DNA from 2 places in the Colwellia sp. MB02u-9 genome. Region 1 is predicted to be linked to the other one. Evidence: predicted binding sites of a transcription regulator. Region 1 holds the regulator's gene; the other holds the start of a gene.
What was found. Region 1 encodes sigma-54, which starts transcription at its own class of promoters, with help from an activator protein. Its sites were predicted from a motif close to GTTGGCACGNNNNTNGNNT; they were not measured.

Region 2: a site for sigma-54 is predicted at 4,043-4,061, ahead of fliE (flagellar hook-basal body complex protein FliE). Genes of this name have one in related genera too.

Annotation. Positions count from the first base shown of each region.
Region 1 covers NZ_JACGVF010000100.1:202,820-208,763, reverse strand. The annotation lists gene rapZ (RNase adapter RapZ) at 1-523, opposite strand, end outside; gene ptsN (PTS IIA-like nitrogen regulatory protein PtsN) at 530-988, opposite strand; gene hpf (ribosome hibernation promoting factor) at 1,018-1,305, opposite strand; gene H4J65_RS17080 (RNA polymerase factor sigma-54) at 1,342-2,847, opposite strand; gene lptB (LPS export ABC transporter ATP-binding protein) at 2,899-3,630, opposite strand; gene lptA (lipopolysaccharide transport periplasmic protein LptA) at 3,631-4,110, opposite strand; gene lptC (LPS export ABC transporter periplasmic protein LptC) at 4,142-4,708, opposite strand; gene kdsC (3-deoxy-manno-octulosonate-8-phosphatase KdsC) at 4,705-5,250, opposite strand; gene H4J65_RS17055 (KpsF/GutQ family sugar-phosphate isomerase) at 5,253-5,944, opposite strand, start outside.
Region 2 covers NZ_JACGVF010000088.1:4,514-10,457, reverse strand. The annotation lists gene fliH (flagellar assembly protein FliH) at 15-809, opposite strand; gene fliG (flagellar motor switch protein FliG) at 834-1,886, opposite strand; gene fliF (flagellar basal-body MS-ring/collar protein FliF) at 1,879-3,600, opposite strand; gene fliE (flagellar hook-basal body complex protein FliE) at 3,648-3,992, opposite strand; gene H4J65_RS06065 (sigma-54 dependent transcriptional regulator) at 4,264-5,604, opposite strand; gene H4J65_RS06060 (PAS domain-containing sensor histidine kinase) at 5,591-5,944, opposite strand, start outside.

The sequences.
Region 1 (5,944 bases):
GTGGTACACCATGTTTAAAACCAAATGATTCAAACACAACCACCATTGAACCAGACGTTTTACCCAGAATTCGCTCTCTAACTAAGTCAGCGAGTTGGTGTGGTGTTAGTTGACTGGTATTGATGTATAAGTCAGCCCGACTGGAAATGGGCTCAAGTAATTTTTTCTCCAAGGCAATTGCTTGGTCTAGCGCAATATTTTGCTTGATCAACGGATGTAAACGTCGCGTTTCACTGAACCGGCGAATAAGGTCACTATCATCAGCATCTAAATACAGTATGCTCAATTCTACTGCATTAGGCAGGTATTCAATAATTTCGGGTACGTCGTTAGGATCGGCTGGCAGGTTACGAACATCGAGACTTACGGCAACATTTTCATAATCATTAATCACCGTATGGGTAAGTGCGGGTAACAAGTTGACAGGGATATTATCAACACAATAATAACCTAAATCCTCTAAAACACGCAGTGCAACACTTTTCCCTGAGCCTGAACGGCCACTTACAATAATTAATTTCATCCGTGTTTAACTCGCTTGTTGTATTAACTGAAACAGTTCTTGATTACTTTGGCATTTACGCACTTGCTTGCAAAATTGCTTGTTACGAAAAATTTTTGCGATACTTTGCAGCGTACTCAAGTGGCTCTGGCATTCTTCTTCAGGAACAAATAAGGCGATAAAAATATCAACGGGACGATGATCAACAGCGTCAAAATTAATCGCTTGTTCTGTGGTAATAACCACGGCAATAGGTTTCGTAGGCGTAGCATTTTCTAAACGGCCATGAGGTATAGCAATGCCATTACCTATGCCCGTTGAGCCCAATCTTTCACGCTTAACTAAGCTTTCTAAGAGCTGAAAAGTATCATGGCTGTCGAGTTTATCGGCGGCCAAGCGACTTAAATATTCTAATATACGTTTTTTACTGGCACCCGGTGCTGCACAAATAGTGCAGTCCGGGGTTAAGATGTCTTGCAACTTCATAAACTTCTAAGACCTATAGCGAAATGGCGCTAATGTTTGTTGATTTTGCCTTTATATTTCAAGATTTGGCGATCTAGCTTGTCAATTAATGCATCAATCGATGCATACATGTCACTATGTTGTGCCTTAGCATGAACTTCAGTGCCACTTAAGTGCACCGTTGATTCGGCAATCTGATTCTGTTTTTCTACCGTTAATACTACATGTACATTATTGATATGATCAAAGTGACGCTCTAGTTTTTCAAACTTGCCATTGACATAATCACGTAATGAATCGGTAACATCGACATGGTGTCCAGTAAGATTAATTTGCATATATTTCAATCCTCTTTATTGGCTGAATAAAACTGCCTACAATAGGCTTTTACGTTGATTTGATGGCGGTATAGAAAGTGACTCTCGATATTTGGCAATGGTACGCCTTGCCACTTGTATACCTTGTTCTGCTAAAATATCTGCCATTTTACTGTCGCTGAGTGGTTTTGCAGGTACTTCGGCAGCCACTAGCTTTTTAATTAATTCACGAATAGCCGTTGATGAACATTCGCCGCCGTTTTCAGTACTTACGTGGCTAGAAAAAAAGTACTTAAGCTCAAAAATCCCTCTAGGTGTGTGCATATATTTTTGCGTGGTCACACGAGAAATGGTTGATTCATGCATATCTACGGCTTCGGCAATATCGTTCAATACCATAGGGCGCATTGACTCAGGTCCGTGTTCAAAAAAGCCTTGTTGGCGTTGCACAATGCAATTTGAAACCTTTAAAAGTGTTTCGTTACGGCTTTCTAAGCTTTTAATAAACCATTTTGCTTCTTGCAAGTTAGAGCGAATAAATTGATTATCAGTAGATGACTTCATTGAACGAGACATAGCGGCGTATTGCTGATTAACCGATAGTTTAGGGGCAGTGTCAGGATTGAGCTCTACTGTCCAGCGGCCGTTTTTCTTTTCAACAGACACGTCTGGGATAACATATTGTTCTTCACTTTTGATGACGCTATCACCTGGACGGGGATCTAAGCTTTGTATTAGGCGAATAACTTCGCGTAATTGCTCTTCTTTCAAGCGTAATTTACGCATCAATTGACGATAATCACGATTACCGAGCAAGTCAATATACTCGCTGACGGCGATTTTGCTTTCCGCTAACCAAGGGGTATCTTTAGCAAATTGATTGAGCTGAATACGCAAGCACTCTGGAATTGAACGAGCGGCAACACCAATGGGGTCAAATACGTTAATACGCTTTAACACCACTTCAATCTCATCAAGTTCTACACCATCAATACCGACACTCTCTAAGATCTCTTCGGCTGAAACGGTTAAATAACCGGCTTCATCTATGGCTTCAATAATGGCAATGGCAATGGTTCTATCAGTGTCAGTAAAGGGCGTTAGTTCCATCTGCCAAATTAGATGGTCTTGTAATGAGTCTTTCGTTTCACCTTGATAAGTATAATCTTCTGAGGCATGGCCAACACCGCCACTACTAACACCAGCACTGAAGTTATCATCCCATGTGCTATCGCTGTTGAGTTCTTCGGGGATGTCTGTTTTTGCTAAACCTTCAGAGGAGCTAATTTCGTCTATCGAGGGAGTGGAGTCTTCGCTGCCATCAGAGGATGCTGCTGAGTTTTCGCCTACCGTTACCGAATATCCTGCTTCTAAATGGTCAGGGGTACTTTCTGAATTGTTATCGTGCGTTTCGTCAACTTCAAGCAAAGGATTACTTTCAAGTGCTTCTTGAATCTCTAGTTGAAGATCCAAAGTTGATAATTGCAACAGTTTGATCGCCTGCTGCAATTGCGGGGTCATCGTTAACTGTTGTCCGATACGGAGTTGCAGAGTAGGACGCATTTACGTTTTCTTTTCCCTATTCAAATTCATTAATTCAATTGGTTTTATTCACTATAGCGTGAATTGTTCACCAAGGTATACATCTCTTACATGTTGATTTGCAAGAATTTGCTTTGAATTACCTTCAGCGATAAGTTCGCCATGACTAACGATGTAGGCATGCTCACAAACATCAAGTGTTTCGCGCACATTGTGATCTGTGATCAATATACCTATGCCACGATCTTTTAAGTGTAGGATAATTTTTTTTATATCACCTACTGAAATCGGGTCAACACCGGCAAAGGGTTCATCCAGTAATATAAATTTAGGATCTGCGGCTAATGCCCGGGCTATTTCAACTCGTCGGCGCTCACCGCCAGATAAACTCATGCCTAAGTTATCTTTTATATGGCCTATGTTGAACTCTTCTAATAAATGTTCAAGTTTTTCTTGTCGCTCAACATCACTAAGTGATTTACGTGTTTGTAAAATGGCCATGATGTTGTCATGAACCGATAACTTACGAAAAATAGAGGCTTCTTGTGGTAAATAACCGATACCTTTTCTCGCGCGCTCGTGCATCGGCAGTAAGGTTATATCTTCATCATTTAAGACAATTGAGCCACTGTCGTTCTTTACCAAGCCAACAATCATATAAAAAGAGGTAGTTTTACCTGCGCCATTTGGCCCTAATAAGCCAACAATTTGTCCAGCGGAAACGTGCATACTGACGTTTTTAACCACTTTTCTGCCTTTATAGGACTTGGCAAGGCCGGTTGCTGATAATGTAGAAGTTGACATTTACTCTTGCTTATCCTTTGATTTTATAGGCAATTCAGTTTTGTTCTTTGGCTGTAATACGGTTTCAACTTTAGCATTTTCAAGGCTTTCGGCATTGACATATTCTGTGGCAAAATTGTAGGTGATTTTACTGCCGCTCACTTTACTGCCTTCTTGGCTAAGGAGAGCATTGCCTGAAATAACGACGGTATTCATACTCGGCTCATAACGGATTTCATTGGCTTGCAAATTGATTGGGCTACCATCTTGAAGCGTTTGTTCAAAGGTCGCTGGAGAGCCTTTGGCAATATAAATTTTGCTGTCACTGTTTTCTTGGGTGATAACCTGTACTAACTCGGCATGTATGGTTAGTGTGCCTTGAGAAATAATGACATTATCAATATAACTGAATATTTTATTTTTGAGATCGGCAGCTTGGCGTGAAGAAGATATTTTAATCTCTTGTTCTACGTTAAATTTTTCTGCACTTGCGACAGGCACTAATAATGCTAACGCCGTGAGACAATATAAGTTATTTTTTAATTTTTTTATAAATAGTTTGTACATGTTCGGTCAATGTCATCTGTGTTGTGTTTAAGTCTACAATTAATCCTGAGCCATACATAGTAAATCCTTTACCTAATATTAAGATAGTTTGCTCTGAGCTGATAATATTAGTTTTTAAGTCCATTTCTAAATTTTTACCATGCACTTCCTGTATCAAACTTTCTTTATCAGTGGCGATTAAACGTACGCGATTTGCTAATTTTACGCGATTGTTATTATACAAGGTGCCTTCATTGGCGGTGATTTGCCAAGTAGGTTTGTTGTTCCTTGGGTATAAGGTATAGCGTGGATATTCAAAGTGTGTGACCCCTAATTCAGCATAATGTTCCATGCGTTTTGCTTCTACATTATAAGATAATGCCCCAGTGGTTTTATAAACATCACTGTTAAGGTTTTCAGCAATAAATTCAGGGTTATTCGCGGTATCGAGAATGTTGCTGGTTTCTTCCTTCGCGCCATACCATTCAAGTAAGCCATAGGTGGTTAAGGCCAATAAAAATAAGCTTATACTAACAAGGTATATGCGATTCATACGCTTGAACCCGTTGCATCAGCTAAGGTGTTTTGGCTTTGCATAATAAGATCGCAAGTCTCGCGCACGGCGCCGAAACCACCTCGGGTATAGGTGGTGTAGTCACAAGATTTTAAAATGGCGGGGTGTGCGTCATTGACCGCAATACTAAAACCAACATAATTAAGGCAGTCAAAATCTGGCATATCATCGCCGATGTAAGCCACTTGTTCAGGCGCTAACTTTAATGCGGCGAGCATAGCTTTTAAAGCCGGTAGCTTATTTTCTTCACCTTGTACTATGTGCTTAACATTTAATGCACTCATCCGGGTTTGCACAATAGTTGAGGTTCTGCCCGTGATCACCGCTACATCAACGCCGCTTGCACCTAAGGCTTTAACGCCATAACCATCTTTAGTATGAAAGGCTTTTAATTCTTCACCATTATTACCTAAGTAAATACGACCATCTGAAAAAACGCCGTCTATATCACAAACAAAGAGTTTGATTTTTTGCGCTTTTTGCCAAACACTTGGCGCTACTTTTCCGTATAAACTGTTCAACTTTAGAGCACTCCAGATTTTAATAAGTCATGCATGTTCATCGCGCCAATGGGTTGGTTATTATCGTTAACAATAATTAAGCCGTTAATTTTTTTGTCTTCCATGATCTTTAATGCCTCAGCCGCCAGCATATCTTGCTTAGCCACTAAAGGGTTTTTTGTCATTACGCTGGTAATGCTATCTTGATGAATATTAATTTCTTCATCTAAAATACGGCGTAAATCACCATCAGTAAACAGACCTATTAAGCGATTGTTTGCGTCAACAACAGCGGTCATACCCAAGCCTTTGAGTGACATTTCAACTAAGGCATCTTTTATTTTAGCTTCTTGGCTTACTGTGGGCAGACGTTCGTCTTTGTGCATGATATCGGCCAAACGTAATAATAGCCTTTTACCTAAGCTGCCACCGGGGTGAGATAAGGCAAAGTCATCGGCAGTAAAGCCGCGCGCATTCAATAAAGCTACCGCTAGGGCATCGCCCATCACTAAGGTTGCTGTGGTGCTAGAGGTGGGTGCCAAGCCTAATGGGCAAGCTTCTTGTGCTACTTTTACACAAACATGGCTATCGGCAAGTTTAGCCAGGGTAGAGTCAGGATTACCCGTCATGGCGATAAGTTTTGTGCCGATACGCTTTAGGACCGGAATAATGGCTAAGACTTCGCCAGTTTCACCCGAATTAGAAATGGTCAGTA
Region 2 (5,944 bases), on a different contig from region 1:
TATTGATGTAAAGCTTATTGATGTAAAGCTTCTAGCAAAAACGAGTCCAAAACCTCATTCAAACGTGATTTAACACTCAGATCAATATTAGAAGTGCTGTTTTCAATTTGACAACTCCCGGGGCTTAATTGTGGCGCAGCCAATAAGCGCCAACCTTGTTCTTGAATATGTGCTGCACCAAATTGTTCTTCTACCAATTTAATGTCTGTGGGATGCAATAAAATTTGGGTTTGAGACTCTTGTGCCGGTAAGGCTTTAATACCTTCAGCGATAGCCGATAATAAAATATCTGGGTTAGTTTTCGCTTCATGCTTAGTCACCGCTTGAGTTAGTTGCACGACTAACTGTAATAGTTGCGCTTCAACATTTTTTTCAACATTAAGCAAAGGCTGATGTAATTGGTCTAATAGGGTTTGCATTGCCGCGATTTGTTGTTCGCTGGTTTCTTTACCTTCGGCTAAACCTTGTATCACACCTTCTTCACTACCTGAAATAAGACCCGCTTCATGACCACTGGTTTTACCTTCATCAAAACCTTTAGCAAAACCGTCTGCTTTTCCCTCACTAAAGCCTTCTTCAAATGCGGCTTGACGAATGTCTTCCATGTCTTGTGCCGTTAACGGCACAGGCTCATTCACTTCTGTCTCTTCTGGTGGCTCATAACGCCAGTTCATTGGCTGGCCTAAGGCATTAGTTTTATTAACCTTTGTATCTTCGTCTGGTTGCACATTAGGTGCTGACCAGGTATCAACCTTTTCAATTTTTTTTTCCGCCATCGCCCCAGTGCTTGGCTCAGAATCTGCTGCCATTAGGTTACACTCTCTGATGTTTGATTATAAGAATTCATCGCCGCCACCGCCGCCGCCTAACATAATTTCACCGGCATCAGATAATCGATGTGCAACCGCCAAAATTTCTTTTTGCGCGGCTTCAACTTCACTAATGCGTACTGGCCCCATCACTTCAAGATCATCCGCTAGCATTTCTGCAGCACGTTTAGACATATTGGCCATAATTTTTTCTTTTAAGGCTTCATCAGCACCTTTTATTGCTTTCATGAGCGCATCTTGCTGAACTTCTCTTAAAATGGCTTGGATACCTCGGTCGTCAACATCGGCAAGGTTTTCAAAGACAAACATAAGGTCTTGTATTTGCTGACTCATTTCTTCGTCATGTTCGCGAATTGAAGTCATCAACATACCTTCAACATTATTGTCTAAATAGTTCATGATGTCTGCAGCCGCTTTCAAGCCGCCCATTTTCGCGGCTTGTGCACCCGCTTGACCGGCAAATTGTTTTTCCATGATCTCATTTAATTCTTGCAATGCCGCGGGTTGAACTTCTTCTAAATTAGCAATACGCATCATAAGATCCAAGCGCACTTTGTCGGCGAATTGGGTCAGTATTTCTGCTGATTGATCCGGTTCAAGGTAAGATAAAACGATGGTTTGAATTTGAGGATGTTCATTACGAATAATGTTCGCCACTTGCTTTGAGTCCATCCATTTCAAAGAATCAAGGCCCTTAGCACCACCACCTTTGACAATTTGATCGATAAGATTACCGGCTTTATCTTCGCCTAATGCTGCGGTTAATGCTTTGCGGACAAACTCTTCACTTTTGAAACCAATAGTAGAAAAATTTTGAATTTCGTTAATAAATAACTTATGCACGGCGGTAATTTTTTGTTGAGTAAAATCTTCCATACCGGCCATGATCATACCCACTTTTTGCACTTGCTTCGGCTCTAAGTGTTTTAGTATCTGTGCCGCATCTTCTTCTGAAAGACTCAACAATAAAATCGCGGCTTTTTCAGCGCCGTCAAGTTTATTGACGTCATAGCCAGACGATTGTTGCTCTGCTAGTTCTTGATTTTCATCACTCATTTTCGGTTAACCAACTTTTAACGACTTGCGATGATAATTCTGGCTCGTTTGCCACTAAGGCCCGTACCGCTTTTAATATATCGCCATCGCGATGTAAATCAGGCAATTGTAAACTACCATCAGGAGCAAAGCCAATTGAGCCAGCATCAAAGTCAGATGATAACATGTCCATGGTTTCATCACCCAAATCAACATGACTATCAAGCGACTTATCACCGTAGTCACTCGGGGTTTTTTCGGGATGAATTAGGCGTTTTAACATCGGACGCACCACGGCAATAAACAAGATAGCAATTAAGATAACCGCCCCAAGCAATTTTGCATATTTATAAATAGTAGGATCTTTCCACCATGCTAGTGGCGCCACGGCTATAATTTCTGGGCGAGAAAACGGTAAAGTAACCACCTCTAATGAATCACCACGTTGTAAGTTAAAACCAATACTGCCTTGCAATAAACGACGAATATTAGCCATTTCTTGTACAGAGCGTGGTGTTGGTACAGGTTCACCTTCAGCATTTAACTCAGACAAGTAATCTAAGGCAACAGAGACACTAATGCGATGAATAACGCCGGTTTGTTGTTTGGTGTAGCTAATAGCCTCGTCGAGTTCATAATTACGTGTCGACTCTGTATGCTTACGACCCGGCATGGTTTGCTGTTGAGCATTGCCCGTAGCATCTTCGGGAATATTACTGTCCAGCGGGGGTTGATTCGTTAACGCACCTGGAATACCACCGAGTAAACCACCAATGGTATTATCTTCAACTTTCATTTCGCTACGCAAAGCTGGTAAATCTGAATTATAACGCCGCTGAGTTTCTTCAGTATTGGTAAAGTCCATGGCCACGTCAACTTGGGCGGTAAAGTTGCCTAAACCTACAACGGGAATTAAGATCGAATCAATCTTATCCATGTATTCTGCTTCGCGTTTTTGTTCAATTTCGAATTCTTTACGTGAGCGTGACGACACAGAATCTTGTGAGCCAGAATTTAATAAACGACCATTTTGGTCGGTCACCGTGACCCGATTCGGCGATAAACTTTGCACGGCTGATCCGACAATATCTACTACAGCGTCAACTTCTTCTTCAGATAACAGGCGGCCACGACTCAAGGTCAGTACCACAGTAGCTGACGGATTTTTTTCACGTTTAGCGAAAACATTTTCACGTGGAATGGCTAATAAAACTCGAGCGCGTGAAATAGATTTTAACTCTTCAATGGTGCGGGCAAGTTGCTGCTCTCTAGAATGCTTTAAACGTTCAGTTTCAAGCCGTTGACTCACACCAAAACCCATATCTTGCATAAGAATTTCGCTGCCCTCAGAAGGCGCATCACTTAGGCCGCCACGAGCTAGCATCAACTTAACATCTTGGTATTGGTCACTTTCTACCGATATTGTGTTGTTTTCTTGGCGGTATTCAACTTGCTTGCTGTCCAGAAAATCCATGGTTTTAATTAATTGCTCGGTGGGCAATTTAGTTAAAAAACGATATTCTGCTTCATTGGCTAGCATAATAACAAACACAGCAATCGCGAAACAAATCGCTAGCGCAATCACTATGGTCATTTGACGTAGAAAATCAACATTACCCATAGCCGCGGCTAAACCTGACTTTTGTTCACCAACATCATCTGAACTATCGTTGGCGACTAAGTCATTGTTACTATCTGCCACCGTTAAATTTGTGTTGTTTGTTGAATCTGCCACTTACTTCTCTCCGCGTCACTATCGTTTTATGCTTAACCACTGAGCCGTTATACGGGCATGCTCATAATTTCTTTATAAGCTTCAACAAACTTATTACGCACCTGAACGGTCGCATCGAAAGCAATACCTGCCTTTGACGCCGAAATCATGGTGTCAGCCAAAGTAACACTGCGATCGCCAAGTTCAAAAGCGGTACGCTTAGCACCCGCATCTTGTTGTAGCTCATTGACATTATTAACGGCATCTTTTAATAAGCTACCAAAGTCACTACCGGCTTTGCTCACCGGTGGTGTGCCCATGCCATTTGCTTCACCTATGGGTAGTTTATTACCCATAGCTTCCATCGACATGCTTTGCATTTGAGCGTATAAAGAATTAGTTTTAATATCCATGGCTATCTCGCTTTCGTCAATTTCTTGTTACTTAATGTTACCTAAGGTTAAAGCAAGCATAGTGCCAAGCTAAATAATATCGCAAAATATTGAAAAAATCACCTGATAAAAAAGCTAGAATGTCTTTTGAAATCTTTAAAAAGACTTTAAAATCAGATAGAAACTAAAAATAAATAAATATCGTAAATATAAATAAATAATTAATGAAACGAAAAAAACGACGTTAATGCGTCGTTTTTTTGTTACAAACAGGTACTAAGCCTATTTTTTCTTAAAGTGGGATATTAATACCACTATCACGCATACGCGCAATTTTATAACGTAAGGTGCGTGGACTAATACCTAAACGCTCGGCCACATCTTTACGACTACCGCGACAAGCATGCAAAGTGTCCAGTATTATTTGATGTTCTTGTAATTTAAGTTCACTGCCGAGTTTGTCATTTTTTTCCGCGTTTACTGCCTCACTTGCTACCTTGGGTGTTTCAAAGTCATCGATCAATAAATCATTCGCATCAATGCAACGATCACTTTGTAAAATTAACGCCCGTTGAATAACATTGTCTAACTCTCGCACATTACCAGGCCAGTCGTAAGCCAGTAATTTACTACGCGCGGCGGCGGTGAATTCAGGAATAACATTACCGTCTTTTTGACAAATACGGCTAATAAGATGGGTCGCCAAGGGTAGAATATCATCACGACGTTCATTAAGTGGCAACCAGGTTAATGGGAATACATTCAGTCGATAATATAAGTCTTCTCTAAAAATACCACTTTGCACAGCGGCTTTTAAATCGCGATTACTGGTGGCTATCACTCTAACATCTAAGCTGATGGTTTTACGTCCACCTATGCGTTCTACTTCTCGCTCTTGCAACACGCGTAAAATTTTGGCTTGTAAACTTAAGTCCATTTCGGTTATTTCATCAAGTAAAATAGTGCCACCTTGCGCTTGTTCAAACTTACCCGGACAAGCTTGAATAGCGCCAGTAAAAGCGCCTTTTTCATAACCAAATAAAGTGGCTTCAAGCATATTTTCAGGAATAGCAGCGCAGTTAATCGCCACAAAAGGCGCTTGGCTACGTGGTGAGTAATTGTGAATATATTGTGCCAGCACTTCTTTACCTGAGCCACTAGGTCCCAAAACCATCACAGAGGCGTCAGTATTTGCCACTTTTTTGGCGAGATTTAATAACTCAAGACTTTGCGCATCAGCCACAATAGGGTCGCCACCATCATTGACTTGTAACGGCACATACTGACTGACCATATTCAGTAAAACTTCTGGCGCAAAGGGTTTTGCCATATAATTGCGAGCACCGTCTCGCATGGCCTGTACGGCATCATCAATAGTGCCATAGGCGGTCATGATCAATACTGGCAATTTTGGATAGTTATGGCGAATACTTTTCAATAACGACAGTCCTGACATGCCGCCCATTTGTACATCACTCACCACTAAATCGACGTTATGCGACTTAAGTTTTATCAGTGCGTCTTCACCTGAGTCTACGGCTAAACATTGATAGCCCGCCAACAGCAAAGTATCAACCAGTGCCTCTCTCAGTCCGGCGTCATCTTCAACAACCATTATTTTACTTGTGCTCATGACTAAGCTCCTTAGACAAAAATGCCTCATTTTCATGCTCAGTCAATGCCGCCTTAGTCTCTTCACTGACCAGTAAGGGTATTTTCATACAAAAATGTGCCCCTTCACCTGGCTGACTTAACAAGCTCACTTCACCTTGGTGTGCATTAGTGACAGATTTTACCACCGCTAGGCCTAAACCTGTGCCTTGGCTTCTTGAGGTATAAAAAGGTTCGAATATTTTATCGGCTAGCTCGCCACTAATGCCCGGACCATTATCACGCACACTAATGTAGGCATATTCGCCCTGACAGTAAGCACTAATGTTGATAACGGCATCGGCTTTAATGACAGATAAACT